DNA from 3 places in the Micromonospora sp. CNZ296 genome. Region 1 is predicted to be linked to each of the others. Evidence: riboswitches for the same ligand, from Rfam matches in the RefSeq annotation. Region 1 holds a riboswitch; each other region holds the start of a gene.
What was found. Region 1 has a riboswitch for cyclic di-AMP ahead of FB455_RS28455 (coiled-coil domain-containing protein). Riboswitches for the same ligand answer to the same signal wherever they lie in the genome.

Region 2: linked by a shared signal. The riboswitch ahead of FB455_RS02840 (C39 family peptidase) and the one ahead of FB455_RS28455 (coiled-coil domain-containing protein) in region 1 are both predicted to bind cyclic di-AMP.
Region 3: linked by a shared signal. The riboswitch ahead of FB455_RS21380 (coiled-coil domain-containing protein) and the one ahead of FB455_RS28455 (coiled-coil domain-containing protein) in region 1 are both predicted to bind cyclic di-AMP.

The regions. Positions count from the first base shown of each region.
Region 1 covers NZ_VISW01000022.1:41,971-46,614, forward strand. Annotated here, with positions in the region: gene FB455_RS28445 (helix-turn-helix transcriptional regulator) at 1-329, opposite strand, end outside; gene FB455_RS28450 (carbonic anhydrase) at 497-1,150, shown strand; gene FB455_RS28455 (coiled-coil domain-containing protein) at 1,210-2,238, opposite strand; cyclic di-AMP (ydaO/yuaA leader) riboswitch at 2,243-2,373, opposite strand; gene FB455_RS28460 (YibE/F family protein) at 2,528-3,802, opposite strand; gene FB455_RS28465 (SHOCT domain-containing protein) at 3,965-4,174, opposite strand; gene FB455_RS28470 (metal-sensitive transcriptional regulator) at 4,301-4,600, opposite strand.
Region 2 covers NZ_VISW01000001.1:627,188-631,831, forward strand. Annotated here, with positions in the region: gene FB455_RS02830 (copper resistance CopC/CopD family protein) at 1-106, opposite strand, end outside; gene FB455_RS02835 (hypothetical protein) at 437-709, opposite strand; cyclic di-AMP (ydaO/yuaA leader) riboswitch at 1,101-1,241, shown strand; gene FB455_RS02840 (C39 family peptidase) at 1,451-2,251, shown strand; gene FB455_RS34640 (recombinase zinc ribbon domain-containing protein) at 2,669-3,004, opposite strand; gene FB455_RS34645 (hypothetical protein) at 3,016-3,480, shown strand; gene FB455_RS02855 (hypothetical protein) at 3,694-4,125, shown strand; gene FB455_RS02860 (cation transporter) at 4,285-4,512, shown strand; gene ccsB (c-type cytochrome biogenesis protein CcsB) at 4,581-4,644, shown strand, end outside.
Region 3 covers NZ_VISW01000013.1:30,579-35,222, reverse strand. Annotated here, with positions in the region: gene FB455_RS21390 (STAS domain-containing protein) at 408-767, shown strand; gene FB455_RS21385 (SRPBCC family protein) at 871-1,323, shown strand; gene FB455_RS21380 (coiled-coil domain-containing protein) at 1,349-2,422, opposite strand; cyclic di-AMP (ydaO/yuaA leader) riboswitch at 2,427-2,557, opposite strand; gene FB455_RS21375 (cation diffusion facilitator family transporter) at 2,702-3,616, opposite strand; gene FB455_RS21370 (AAA family ATPase) at 3,721-4,644, opposite strand, start outside.

The sequences.
Region 1 (4,644 bases):
GCAGCGTCCCCGGCCGACTCGGCGGCGAACAGGGCCAGTAGCGCGCCGACCTGCTGGTCGGCCTCGGCCGGGTGCCGGAAGCGGCCCTTCGGGTTGATCGTGTACTCGTTGCGCCGTCCCACCCGCGTACGACGCAGGTAGCCCCCGGCCTCCAGGTCGGCGACGATGGCCTGGGCCGCCCGCTCGGTCACGCCCACCTCGTCGGCCACGTCCCGCAGCCGGGCGGTGGGGTTGCGCGCGATCGCCAGCAGCACGTGGCCGTGGTTGGTGAGGAAGGTCCAGTTACGGCGGCTCCCGTCCTCAACTGGTGTGGTCGCCATGGTGGTCATGCTATGGCCACGTCCGCCACCTGCCGAATCGGCGCGGTCCGGGGCGGGGCGCCGACGGGAAAGTATGAAATGCGTATCACGAATCTTGACGTGCCCCCAGGTGCGTGTGACCGTGGGTCGCGAGGCCGTTCGGCCTGGTGGTTCCCCAGGTAGACGAGGTGAGGGACATGACGCCGAGCACCCCGGAGCAGGCACTGACCGAACTGCGTGCCGGTAATCACCGGTTCGTCACGGGCGTCCCGCAGCATCCGAATCAGGACGCCGGGCACCGGGCGGCTGTGGCCGACGGCCAGCACCCGTTCGCGGTGATCGTCGGCTGCTCCGACTCGCGGCTCGCCGCCGAGATCATCTTCGACCGCGGTCTCGGTGACCTCTTCGTGGTGCGTACCGCCGGGCACACCGCCGGGCCGGAGGTGCTCGGCAGCGTCGAGTACGCCGTCACCGTGCTGGGCACCCCGCTCGTGGTGGTGCTCGGGCACGACTCCTGCGGCGCGGTCCAGGCCGCCCGGGAGGGGGTCCGGACCGGCGCCGCCCCGGCCGGGCACCTGGGCGCTGTGGTGGACGCGGTCTCGCCGAGCCTGTTGCGCGCCGCCCGCCAGGGGGTCGAGGACCTCGACGGCATCGTCGACGTCCACATCGCGCAGACCGTGGAGACGCTGCTGGCCCGGTCCGCCGTGCTGGCCGAGCGGGTGGCCGCCGGGCGGTGCACGGTGGTGGGCATGTCGTACCGGCTCGCCGGTGGCGAGGTGCGGACCGTGGCGCAGGCCCCGGCCCCGCTGCCCGCCCCGGCCGCGCCCGCCGACCCGGCGCTGGCCGGCTGATACGCACGGACGACGAAGAAGGGGCCGCCCGAGGGCGGCCCCTTCTCGTGGTGTCCGGGTCAGAGCATCGACATGTGGACGTGGTCGGTGTGGTTCGAGGGTCCGCTGTACGAACTCCAGCCGGTGGCCGGGAACCAGATCTGCCGGTTCCAGATGACGTAGTAGATGCCCAGCCGGTCGGCGTTGCGGATGAGGAAGGCGGCCACCTCGTTGCCGTACCGGCGGGTGTCGTTGTTGTGCCAGGGCGCGAAGCCGCTGTTCTGGAGCGACCAGTCGCACGCCTTGCCCTTGGGGTGCTCCCACGGCCCGCCGGGCCGGTAGCAGCCCACGAAGCGCTTGAAGCCCGCGCGCCGGACCTCCTTGTACGCGTGCAGCGTGCGCGGCGTGACGCAGCCCGAGGTGGTCGGGTCGTCCTCGCTGCACGACTCCGCCTTCCACCCGCCGTCGGCGGTGCGGCCGGGGCCGATCTTGGCGACCGGTGAGGTGGCGGAGACCAGGCCGCCGGTGAAGCCGAGACCGCCGACGAGCTTCAGCGCGCGCTCGGCCTGCACCTTCTCGCGCTCCATCGCGTTCTTCTGCTTCTCCTGCTCGCGCACCTCGGCGTCGAGCGCGATCTTGGCCTGCTCGGCGCGGGTCTTGACCGCGTTGATGGCGGCCAGGCGCTGCGCGTTGAGGAGGTTCAGCTCGTCCAGGGCGTTGACCCGGCGGACGAACGAGTCGGGTGAGTTGCTCTCCAGCAGCATGGCCATCGCGCCCATCCGGCCGGTCCGGTAGGACTGGGCAGCGAGCTGGTTGACCTGCGGGCTGAGCGCTTCGAGCTCGGCCTGTGCCGTCTTCACCTCGGCCGCCAGCCGCCGCTGGCGGTCCTGGGACTTGGCGAGCTTCGCCTTGGCCTGGAGGAAGGCCCGGTTGGCGGCGTCGATCGCCTCGGTGATGAGCGGCGGTTCGCCGTCCTCCTCGTGTCCCGAGGGGTTGCCGGGGGCCGCCGCGGTGGGGGCCGCGGTCGCCGGGGTCGGCCCGGCCAGCACGGCCAGCGAGGCCAGCACGGCCACCACGGGTGTCAGCCAGCGGCGCAGGGGTGCCGTCACAGTGTTCCCTTCCGTCGGCCGCCGACCGGGTTAGCTGACGGGTTCGGGACGGAAGTGGCCCCTACCGCTGTCGCGGATTCACCCCATGTACCTGGTTCCCCGGTTCGCCCGCAGGCGATTGGGCGGCGGCACCGCTGGCGCCGGTGCGCGCCTTCGGCGGTGACCGGCAGCGAGGTTACCTGACAGCACTCCTGAGGATCTACGTCCGGAAGCCGACCAATAGCGAGATTTCGCCGTGGCGCACCGTGACCAGCGTCGCGTTTGAAATCGATGGTCACGCTGCGGAGTGTCACCATGCGGCCTCCGTACTCTTCCCGCCGCCCAGGGCCTCCAGCGCGTCGTCGCGTCCGGCCGGCGGCCGGGCCGCGGGTGGCGCCGGCTCCGCGCCGCGCGAGCGCCGCCCGGCGGTGGTCACGATCGCGGCCAGTCCGGTCGTCAGCGGTACGGCGGCGATCAGGCCGAGCGTCGCCACCGCGCTGCGGACGATCTCCTGGGCGAGGAACTCGCTGGTGAGGATCTCACTCACCGGGCGGGAGTCGGCAACCAGGAGGAGCAGCAGCGGCAGCGAGGCGCCCGCGTACGCCAGCACGATGGTGTTGACGGTGGATGCGATGTGGGCCCGGCCGACCCGGGTCGCCGCCCGGTAGAGCTGCCGCCGGGACAGTCCGGGGTTGGCGTGCGCCAGTTCGGTGACGGTGGCCGCCTGGGTGACTGTGACGTCGTCCAGCACGCCCAGCGAGCCGATGATGATGCCGGCCAGCAGCAGCCCGTGCAGGTCCACGTCGCCCTGGAACATGGACAGCGTGGTGGCGTCCTCGCTGCCGAAGCCGGTCAGGTGGGTGGCGGACGTGGCGAGCAGGCCGAGCACGCCGGTGACCACCAGGCTGCCGAGCGTGCCGAGCACCGCGACCGACGTCTGCGCGGTGATCCCGTGGGTCAGGTAGAGCACCACGAACATGATCAACGCGGCGCCCACGATCGCGACCAGCAGCGGCGGCTGGCCGGCGCCGATGCCCGGCAGCACGAAGCCGAGGAGGATGGCGAAGCTGGCCACCAGGCCGCCGAGCGCGGCGAGCCCGCGCCACCGGCCGAACGCCACGATCGCGGCGGCGAACAGCACCATCAGCCAGATCAGCGGCGTGCCGCGCTGGTGCTCGGCGATGTTGTAGGACTTCACCGCCGGGTCGGCCGGGTCGGTCAGCTCGACCAGGACGACCTCGTCTCCGACCGCGACCCGGGGTGCGCCCGGCCCGGCCGGGATCGGCGTCTCGACCTGCCGGCCCGCGTCCGGGCCCTGCTCGGCGGTGACCGTCACCGTGCCGCAGGGGCCACCCCCGCCCTCCGGGGCCTCCGGGGTCGGCGGGCAGGGCTCGGTGACCACCCGGGTCACGGTGCCGTGGTAGCGGGGGACGTCAGCGCCGCCGACCGGCTCCCGGTCCTGCCCGGGCCAGAGCACCAGCGCCGCGATCACTGTGAGCGCGAACAGCGGCACCACCACGGCGACGAGCAGCCGTCGTACGCCCGGCGGCGCGGCGGGTGCGGGGCGGGTGTGGTCGGCACCCATGGCGTCTCTCCCAACGGTCGCGGCGACGCCTGGTCCGCCGGACCGGTCTGGTCACCCGGCCGGCGCGGACGTGTCGACCACGTCCGGGTCGTCGCCCGGCCATGGTAGACAGCCCGGCCGGCCGCTCCCGGGCGGCGCGACCGGTGACGCGCCCCGCTCGGGTCAGGCCAGGCCCGCCCGGCGCCGCCGGTACTCGTCCTCGTCGATCTCGCCGCGGGCGTACCGCTCGTCCAGGATGCGCCGGGCCGTCGTCGGGCCCAGATACTGCGGGCCGGTCCACCGCACGGCCGCCCAGACGAGCCCCGCCAGCACCCCGAGCACCAGCAGGGACCAGATCCACATCCAGCCCATCATCGGGCTCTGCCACATCATCGGGCCGCCCTCCGTCCGTCGCCGCGGGTCCGCCGGTCCGGCCTGCCCGCCACTTCGACGGTACGTCCGCCCGGGCGCGTCGGCACGGGTCGATGTGCCCTGGTCCTGAGGGCCGGAGGTCCCCGCTCAGCCGCGCTTCATCAGGCGCCCGACGGCGGCCATCATCTCGGTCGCCATCTCGTCGGCCCGGCCCTCGGCGGCGCCCTCGTGCATGCAGTGCCGGGCGTGGCCGTCGAGCAGGCCCAGGCCGACCTTGTCCAGCGCCGCCTGGATGGCCGAGATCTGGGTCAGCACGTCGATGCAGTAACGGTCGTCCTCGACCATCTTCTCGATGCCACGGACCTGGCCCTCGATCCGGCGGAGCCGGGCGAGGAGTTGGTCCTTGCTGGCGGTGTAGCCCCGGGTCGGGCTGGACGGCGCGGTCATGAAACCGAGGATAGCGTACCCCTCGGGGGTATGCTAACGTTCGG
Region 2 (4,644 bases), on a different contig from region 1:
TCCGCGCGCCGTCGGCCGGAACGGCCCGGAGCAGCTTGAAATGTGCGGCCGCAGGGGAAGCGAACCCGAGGGCCACGATGAGGGCGGGAAACAGCGCCAGCCACACCCGAATTGCCCAGCGCGCGGCGCGACGTGCTGGCGACTGAGGACATGCGAGACCCGGCGATGCAGCAAGCAAGGTCAGGCCGCCCGGCGACGCCGCTGGAAAGGCACTGTTGATCCTTCCGCCAAGGAGGCGCGGGCCGGTGCCCACACATCGCTCCCACGTGGTGCGGTCGCCATCCTAGGTCAACTACTACCCGCCCTTAGTAGGGGCGGGTCAGCTTCGACGATCCAGAAAGTCAGGTTGGGGGAGAGCGCCAGCATGGTGGCATCGCCGACTCGCAACGGCGACGGACTGCGCCGGGAGTGGTGCGAGGCATTGCCGCGGTCCCGGTCAGCCGTGGTCGGGTCGCTCTGTGGCCCCGCGGTGACGGATTTTGAAGCGGGCCACCGCGATCAGCGCGACGATCATGCTCTCGTACGCGGTTCCCACTTGCTTCGCGCGGCGCGCGCCCAACCGTCGGCAGGGCGGCGATCCGGCCTTACGCCGCCCGCCGGGATTGGGTTGATTTTCGTCGAAGCCACGTCGACATTCGAACGTCGAGCTACCCGCGGTCTGCGCGGGCTGACTGCCGGGTGTCACGAGCGCCGCCAACTTCATCTCCATGAACGCCTGTGCGGTAACGGGGAGCTCGCACTGACTTGTGTCTGCGCGCGGCCTCGGCCCGTACCACCACTACCGCCGCTGCTGCCGGCCCGGGTTTGCTGAATTGTGACTGAAATTGGTGTGGGGCTACGTACGGCCGCCCAGGAAACGGCCATTCGGGTGAGTATGCGGCGATCGGCCAAGCAATTGAGCGCCAACAGCATTCCGATGTCCGGTTACGTCCCGAGGGTTCCGCTATAACTGCTCGTCCCATTGAGTGGCATGAGTAACTGGAGGTTCCGATCAGAGTAGCGATGTTCGAGGCTTATGCAGGTGGGAGCCCTTGGCATACGACGTACCCACCGGTAATGTCGGCGCGTCCGGTGCGGTTTCCGATCGCAAGTGGCGACGCCGCTCCGACCCGCCTAATCGTGATCTCATGAACCGGGGACCCAGGCAACACCGGGGTGAATCCGCGAGCCACGGCCCGCGGTAGGGCGTACTTCCCGCCCGAATCCGTCAGCTAACCCGGTAGGCGGCCACGGAAGGAGTGCCAGCCTCGTGCGAAACACCTCCCGATACTCCCCACGCCTCCACGGCATCGCGGTGCCGACACTCGCCTGACTGTGAGTCCCGGCAACTGCCCCCCAGCCCGGCCCACCGGGCGCTCCCCATCCCCGCGGCACCCCGCCCAGTCACAACGTGCGTGAGTTCCTCCGCGCGTCGGGCCGGCCTGTGCCGCTCCAGCCCGTGGAGGAACACATGAAGCACCACATGAAGCGTCAGCTGCGGCGTCTTGTGACCGAGCGCCCGTACAAGATCATCGCCGGCTCCGCCGCGGCGCTCGTGCTCGCCAGCGGCGTCGGCACGGCGCTGGCCGCCACCGATCACAACGCGCCCGTCCGCCAGGGGAACACCGCCGCCGGGCTGGCTCCGCGGCTCGGTGATGTCGCCACCCGCGGCGAGGCTCGCGTCGCCGCCGAGCCGTCGCCGTCAGCGAAGGACAGGGCCACGACCGACCCGGACGTGACCAAGAAGGCGAGGCCGAAGCCTCCGTCGACCAAGGTCCTCGACCACACCTACGAGGCGCAGACTGCCTACTGGAACTGCGGCCCGGCCGCTGTGCGCAACGCGCTCAGCGCGAGCGGCGTCGAGACCACCCAGGACGCGATGGTCGCCCCGCTGAACGCTGGCGAGAACGGCACCAACTCGGCGGAGGACACCACTCGCGGGCTCAACCAGATGGTCAAGGGCAACCCGTACCGGACGCACATGATCCCGGGCCAGGCCGCGACGCCGGCGCAGATCGACCAGCTCCAGGCCGACGTGGTCACCGCCATCACCGACGGCCGTGCCGTGGTCGCCAACACCGTCGGCTCCGCGACCGATACAGACGGCGGCTGGCACTCCTTCCCCGGCGGCCACTACATCGCCGTGGTCGGATATAAGGACGACGGCCGGACGGTGCGGATCGCCGACTCCGCCGACCCGAACATGGCCGCCTACTGGATGACCACCATCGACCTGGCGAACTGGATGGCCACCCGCGGCTACTCCGCCTGATCCCATCTCCGGCCCTCGGGCACCGGCTCGTTCGAGCCGGTGCCCGTCGCCTTTCGGTTCGCGCCCAGTAGCAGGCAGGACGGCACGTCGTGCGCCCTCTGGTATGGCTCAGCCGATCATCTTGTGCGGTCAGGTTAGGTGCCGCCCGACGCGGCGGGCAGGGGCGAACACGTACAGGTCCAGCATGCCGGGTGGGTTGGCCAGGCCGGGGCCGCCGGCGCGAAATCCGAACCAGCCCCTCTGTGGACTTTGGTGCGTCACCGATAACGGCATGACGCCGACACGGGAAACTCCATAGTGCCGCTCGCTGCTATAGGATTACGGCATGAGCACCCATGCTGAGCATGGGTGCCGTGACTTTGTGTCCGAATCCCTCGGACACAACATCTCCACATATTGATCATGGGTTGAACGGGCTCACTTGCCTGAGGCTCCTGTGGTCGGTGTACATCGTTCCTGATCGCAGATGATGCTGATCTTGTTTCTGTGCAGGAGCGCGGCCAGGTCATGCGGGTTCTGGGCGTCGCTGGCGAGGCCGGGATGTCCCATCAGTCGCGCGATGATGTGGTCTTCCCTGAGGTAGAGCATCTTGCGTCGGCCGTTGGTGGGCTGTTGGGTGCTGGTGTGGCCTTGGCGGCATCGGTAGCCCGGACGCTGGTTGATCCAGTGGGATTCCAGTCTTCGGCCGCATGGTGCGCAGCGCAGCAGGCCGGTGAACAGGTAGCGGCGGGCAGTCCCGTCGTGGCTGGCCACAACTGCACACCGTGCTGTTCGAGCAGGGGTGCCAGGTGCTGCAGCTGGTTGGCGGAGAATGCTTGTTCGTATTCGCCGACCACGATCGCGTCGAACCCACGGTGCGGATCGGGGAGCGCGGCCAGCAGCGCGGCGGCCTGCGGACGCTGCCGCCAGCCGCGGCGGCGCGAGCAGCCGGCATCGAAGTACTCGGCGACGATCAGCCCGTGACCGGCGACGAGTTCGCTGGCGCAGTCCCGCTGCCAGTGCCGGGACGTCACCCGGTCTTGATGCTCGATGGTCGACATCCGGCCGTAGAACGCAAACCGCAGACCACCCTGCCGCCGGACGCGCGGCTGCGCGCCGGCGTGCGGCTGGCTGTTGAGCCATCGGGTCATGGGATCCGCGGGATCGTCACTCTGGTGGTCCGACACGCCAACATTTCTACGAAGGATCTTCATGGTCGAGTCGGACAAAAAGTCCGCTGCGCTGGATGAAGGGCTGTCGGGCCGGAGCCGGTGGTAGCCGCCCGAACAAGGCGGTCCAGCTACGACCGCCCGATGCAGGCCGCGCCGACGAGTGGCCCACGGGACTTTCGAACGCGACGTGGTGACGCAGTGGTTCGCCGACCTTGAGATAAGCATCCGGGGCAGGACGGGAACCCGCACCCGCACGACGGCTGCGGCCGTGGAGTGTCGTAGTCTGCGCTGGTGACGTGGGACGGTCCGGCTGGTGCGATGCGCGGCTACCGCGCTGTCGCGGTGGCGGTCGTCGTCGCTGCGGTTCTGGTCCTGCACGCGCTGCAGTGCGCTAGGGGTCTGGACACTGCGACACCTTCGGCGGCTGCCAGTTCCACGACCTCCCTCGCTTCCTACGACGCGTCTGCGGCCCTGAACAGCCTCGCTGATGCCCTCGCCTCCGCCGATCCGGAGGCGACTGACGGGCATCATGCGCCGGCAGATGGCGGGAGCGTGGCCGTGACGGCCTGCCTGCTGTTGCTGGTGATCGGCGGCGCTGTCGTACTGGCGGCATTCCAGCGCTGGGTCCGCCGGCTACCTGTTGGCCGGGGGCTGCGTCACCGGCCGGTGAGCCGGCCTGTGACGGTCCGGCTGCTGTCACTGTTGTGCGTGTCGCGGGTGTAGAACCGGTTTGCGGTTGTGAGCCCGTGGCGGTCCACGCGTCCTGATACGTGGCCGGCTGAGTAGCCGTCGCGGGCCTTCGTTCCTGCCGAGTCTGCCAAACGTGGTCCTGGCCAGTCGGCCAGCAAGCTCGGCTGTCCCTTCGTCGGGTCTGAGGATGCCGTGAACGACACCGTCACTTACATGCTGGCCGTGCGCGGGTTGTGCTGCGACCGTGCGGAGAGCGCAGTACGGCGAATTTTGGAAGATCTGCCGGGGGTGCATCGGGCGCACGTGTCCGCAGCAGCGGGCCGCGCGGTGGTGGACGCCGACCCGGTCGTCGTCACCGCTCCCGTGCTGACCGCGGCGCTCGCCGCGTCCGGCTATCCGTCCCGGCTGGAATCGCTCTGATCTCCGGCCCGCCCGCCGCCTCCTGATCGGGGCGTGCGGTAGCGGGTTGACTCATTCGTGGAGAGTCGATGGCTGCTCTATCTGACAATCTGTTCACTCTTGCTCTCCTCGGCCACCTCACGGCCGTGATCG
Region 3 (4,644 bases), on a different contig from region 1:
CTCGGGTGCCGAAGGCCGGCGGCCACTTCGGACTCCGGTGTCCATCCGGCGGGTTCACTGTCTCGGGCAGTGCCCCACCGGGGCGCGTGGCAAACCACGCCGTGGTTCCCGGCCGTGAGCAGCGAACGGGACGAACCACCCGAACGCGCCGGGACCGGTGCCCACGGGACGTGCGTGCGCCCGCTACCCTGGTCGGCGGATCGGCGGGCCCGCCCGGTCGCACGGTTGGCCGCGACCCGCCATACAGGGGAAACTGGAACCCGGAGGTCCGGATTGGGTACGCCCAGGTGTGCCCAGTTCGCGAATTGCTCATCCCGGGGGGTGGCGACCGGGCCGTTGGAGGAATACTCTCGGTCGCGGCCCGCGTACTGATGAGGCGCCCGTCATGGGCGAGTGGAGGTGCTCGCGTGAGCCTGTCGATCGTGAAGTCGGTGCGGCCGGGTGGTGTCGTCCAGATCGCGCCCCGTGGGGAGATCGACGTCGACACCGCGTACGAGGTGCGGGAAGCGATCGCCGAAGTGCTCGCCAAGGGCCGTCCCTCGCGAATCGAGCTGAACATGCGGCTCGTCACGTTCATCGACTCGGTCGGCATCAGCGCCATGGTCGCCGGCTTCCAGACCTGCGAGGTCAGCGGCGTCAAGCTCGTGGTCACCGAGCCGAGCCGGTTCGTGCACCGGCAGCTCTGGGTGACCGGCCTGCTCGGCCTGTTCGGCGCGCCCGAGCCGTGGTTCGCCGACGACACCCCCGAGGTGCTGCCCGGCGCCTGAGCGCGCCGTTCACACCCCCTGCAGCCAGGGGACTTTCTACCCGTTGCCAGTCCGGCGTCGGTACGGGACGATCGTCGCGACGCACGACGGCGAGGGGGCCCGCTTGCAGAGCAGCGACAGCTTCAGCTACACCGTGCAGGCCCGGTGCACCCGGGCCGAAGCGGTGGCGCTACTGGGTGACCTGAGTCGCCAGGGCGAGCTGCATCCGCTGATCGTCCGGGTCCGGAAGCTGCCGGCCCGGCCGGGCGCGCTGGCCAGCTACGCGATCACCGACCGGCTGCAACTCGGCCCGCTGCACTTCCCGGTCACGTACCAGGCGGACGTGCTGATCGCCGGCGAGGACGAGGTCGTCACAGTGGCGCGTCAGCAGCCCGCGACGACGGTCCGCAACCACACCCGGCTGCGCGACGAGCCGGACGGCACGGTACGCATCGACGTGGAGATCACGCTCACCGCTCCGGCGCCACTGTTCGGGTACGCGTTCCGCCAGGCCCGGGCGGCTCACCTGGGCCTGGCGGCTCGTCTCGGAGCGACCCTGGAGGGCCGGCCGGCCTGATCCGGCCGGCCCTCTCGGGGCGCGCTCAGTACACCGACAGGTGCACGTGGTTGGTGTGGTCGCTGGACGGGTCGCCGTTGCCGCCGCTGTACGACTTCCACCCGCTGCTGGGCAGCCAGATCTGCTTGAACCAGATCACGTAGAGCACGGCGAGCGGGTCGGCGTTGCGCACGAAGTACGCGGCCAGGTTGTTGCCGTACGTCCGGTCACCGCCGGTGGCCACGCCGCCGAAGCCGTTCTTCTGCGCGGCGAAGTCGCAGGCCCGCCCCTTCGGGTGCTCACCAGAGCCGCTGGGCCGGTGGCACGAGACGTACCGGGTGAAGCCCGCCGCCTTGGCCTGTTGCAGCGCGTGCAGCGTGCGCGGGGTGATGCAGCCGTTCGCCGGGGTCGGGTCGTTGACGCTGCACGACTCCGACGGCCAGGAGCCGTCCGAGTTGCGCGGTGCCGGCTTCGCGTTCTTGCTGGAGGTGCCCTGGACGCTGCCACCGCCGCTGCTGCTGCGCGAGGCCCGGTCGTTCGCCACCTCCAGGGCGCGCTCGGCCTGCTCCTTGCGCTTGGCCATCACCGTCACCTGCTTGCGCTGCTCGCGGATCTCTCCGTCGAGCTGGGCGCGGGTGCGGGTGGCCTCGTCCCGGGTGGTGATCAGGTCGCGCAGCGTACGGTCCTCGTGCGCGGCGACCTGCTCCAGCGCGGCGGCCCGGTCCATGAAGCCCTCCGGGCTGCTGCTGCCGAGCAGCGCCCCGGCGGTCCCCAGACGGCCGTTGCGGTACGCCACGGCGGCGATCTCGCCGACCTTGGCGTCGCGTACGGCCAGCTCGGCGCCGACCGTCTTGAGTTGTTCGTTCAGCTGCTTCTGGCGGCTCACCGACCGGTTCAGCGCGGCTTTCGCCTCCAGCCAGCCCTTGCTGGCCGCGTCGAGCTGGGCACGCAGTTCGGGCGTGCCACCCTCGTCGTCGCCGGGCGCTGCGGCGAGCAGGCCGGTCACCGGCGCCGCCGAGGCGGGGGAGACCGGAACGGTCGCGACGCCGAGGGTCAGCGTCGCGACGAGCAGGGCCGCCAACCGGGCGGCCGTCCGTCGTACAGGTGCCACTGGGGGCATTCACACGTCCTTCCGTCAACGCCGACCGGGTTAGCTGACGGGTTCGGGACGGAAGATCCCTACCGCTGACGCGGATGCACCCCACGTACGTGGTTCCCCGGCTCGTCCCTGCGGACGATTAGGCGACGGCCGCCCCACCGGGGCCGGGTGGCGCCCGCGGGTGCGGCCGCGACCGAGACTACCGGCGCTGCCCGGGCGCGGCTCCGTGGAGCAGTGCCACTAGGCGGGGCAAAACCGGCATAAGACTACATTAGCCACAGTGATTTAAGTGTGTCCTAATCACCACTCGGTCTGTCCGCACACTCCGGCCGACGCTCCGGGTTCGACCTGCAACGTGGCGTGATCGATGGAGAAGTCCTCGTGCAGGGCGGCCCGCGCGGCGGCCAGCACCACGCCCGGGTCCACGCCCGGATCGGTGGTCAGGTGCGCCGAGGCCACCTCCATGCCCGAGGTGAGCGTCCAGACGTGCAGGTCGTGCACCTCGGCCACGCCCGGTACGGCGGCCAGCCGGTCGTGCACGGCGGTGACCTGCAGGTGCTCCGGCGCGGCCTGCACCAGGATGCGCAGCGCGGCCCGGCCGAGCCGCCAGGTGCGCGGCAGGATGAACACGCCGATGCCGACGGCGACCAGCGGGTCCGCCCACCACCAGTCGGTGACCGTGATGATCAACGCGGCGGCGATCACGCCGAGCGAGCCGAGCAGGTCGCCGAGCACCTCCAGGTACGCCCCGCGCAGGTTGATGCTCTCCTTCGACCCGGCGCGCAGCAGCGCGAACGCGACGATGTTGGCGAGCAGGCCGAGCACCGCCACCACGAGCATCGGGCCGGCCAGCACCTCCGGCGGCTCGCCGAACCGGCGTACCGCCTCGACCAGGACGTAGATGGCGACGGCGCCGAGCAGCACGGCGTTGGCGAGGGCGGCGAGCACCTCCAGCCGGTAGAGCCCGAACGTGCGCTGCGGGTCGGTGCCGGCGCGGCGGGTCGCGGTGATCGCCGCGAGGGCCATGCCGATGCCGAGGACGTCGGTGAACATGTGCCCGGCGTCGGAGAGCAGCGCCAGCGAGCCGGTCGTGAAGGCGGCCACCGCCTCGACCACCATCAGGGCGGCGAGCAGCGCGAAGGCGGCCCAGAGGCGGCCCCGGTGGCGGTGCGCCGCGTTGGTCACCGCGCCGCTGTGGTCATGACCTGCGCCCACGCCAACACCCTTCCTGCCCCGTACCGGCCAGGCCCAATGTATGTTCACATCGCTATGTATGCAACTGAACGATGGGTGACAGCCGGGTCACGGTCGGGTGTCCGTCAGGAGGGGTCGAGCGTGGTGAGACGCTGGGTGGCCCGGGACAGCGCCACGTAGAGCGTGCGGACACCCGAGCCGGGGTCGGCCCGGATCTCGCTCGGCGCCACCAGCACCACGCCGTCGTACTCCATGCCCTTGGCCTGGAGGCTGGTCACCACCTGGAGGCGGCCCGCGCCGAGCCCGCCCAGCCAGCCGGCCACCTCGTCCCGGCGCGGCACCGGCGTGATCACGCCGACGGTGCCCTCCACCTGCGCGAGCAGCGCCTCGGCCGCCTCGACGGTGGCCGCCGGCAGGTCGGCGGCGGGCACCGTGCGCTCGACCGGCGGCACGCCGGTGGACCGCACCGCGTCGGGCAGCGGCAGGTCCGGGTAGAGCCGGCGGATCTCCGCCGCCGCCACCGCGAAGATCTCCGCCGAGTTGCGGTAGTTGGTGGTCAGCTCGTAGCGGTGCCGCTTGCGCCGGCCCAGCGCCTGGTCCCGGGCCCGGTCCAGCTCCTGCGGGTCGCCGGTCCAGGCGGTCTGCGCCGGGTCGCCGACCACCGTCCAGGACGCCAGCCGCCCGCGCCGGCCGACCATCCGCCACTGCATCGGCGAGACGTCCTGCGACTCGTCCACCACCACGTGCGCGTAGTCGCGGTAGTCGTCCGGACGCTCCCGCGCCGCCGCGCGGGCGGCGCGCTGCCGATCGGCGTACGTGCTCAGCTCGCGCACGCCACCGGCGAGCTGGTACGGGTCGCGCTTGGGGCGGGCCCGCCGCACCGGCTTGCCGAGCAGCGCGTCCAGCTCGTCCAGCAGCGCGATGTCGGCCACCGTCAGCCCTTCGGTCGCGAGGCTCCGGTACGCGTCGCCGAGCAGCCGGATCTCCGCCGAGGAGAGGATCCCACCGGCGTAGCGGCGCAGCCGGTCCGGGCGGGCCAGCCAGTCCAG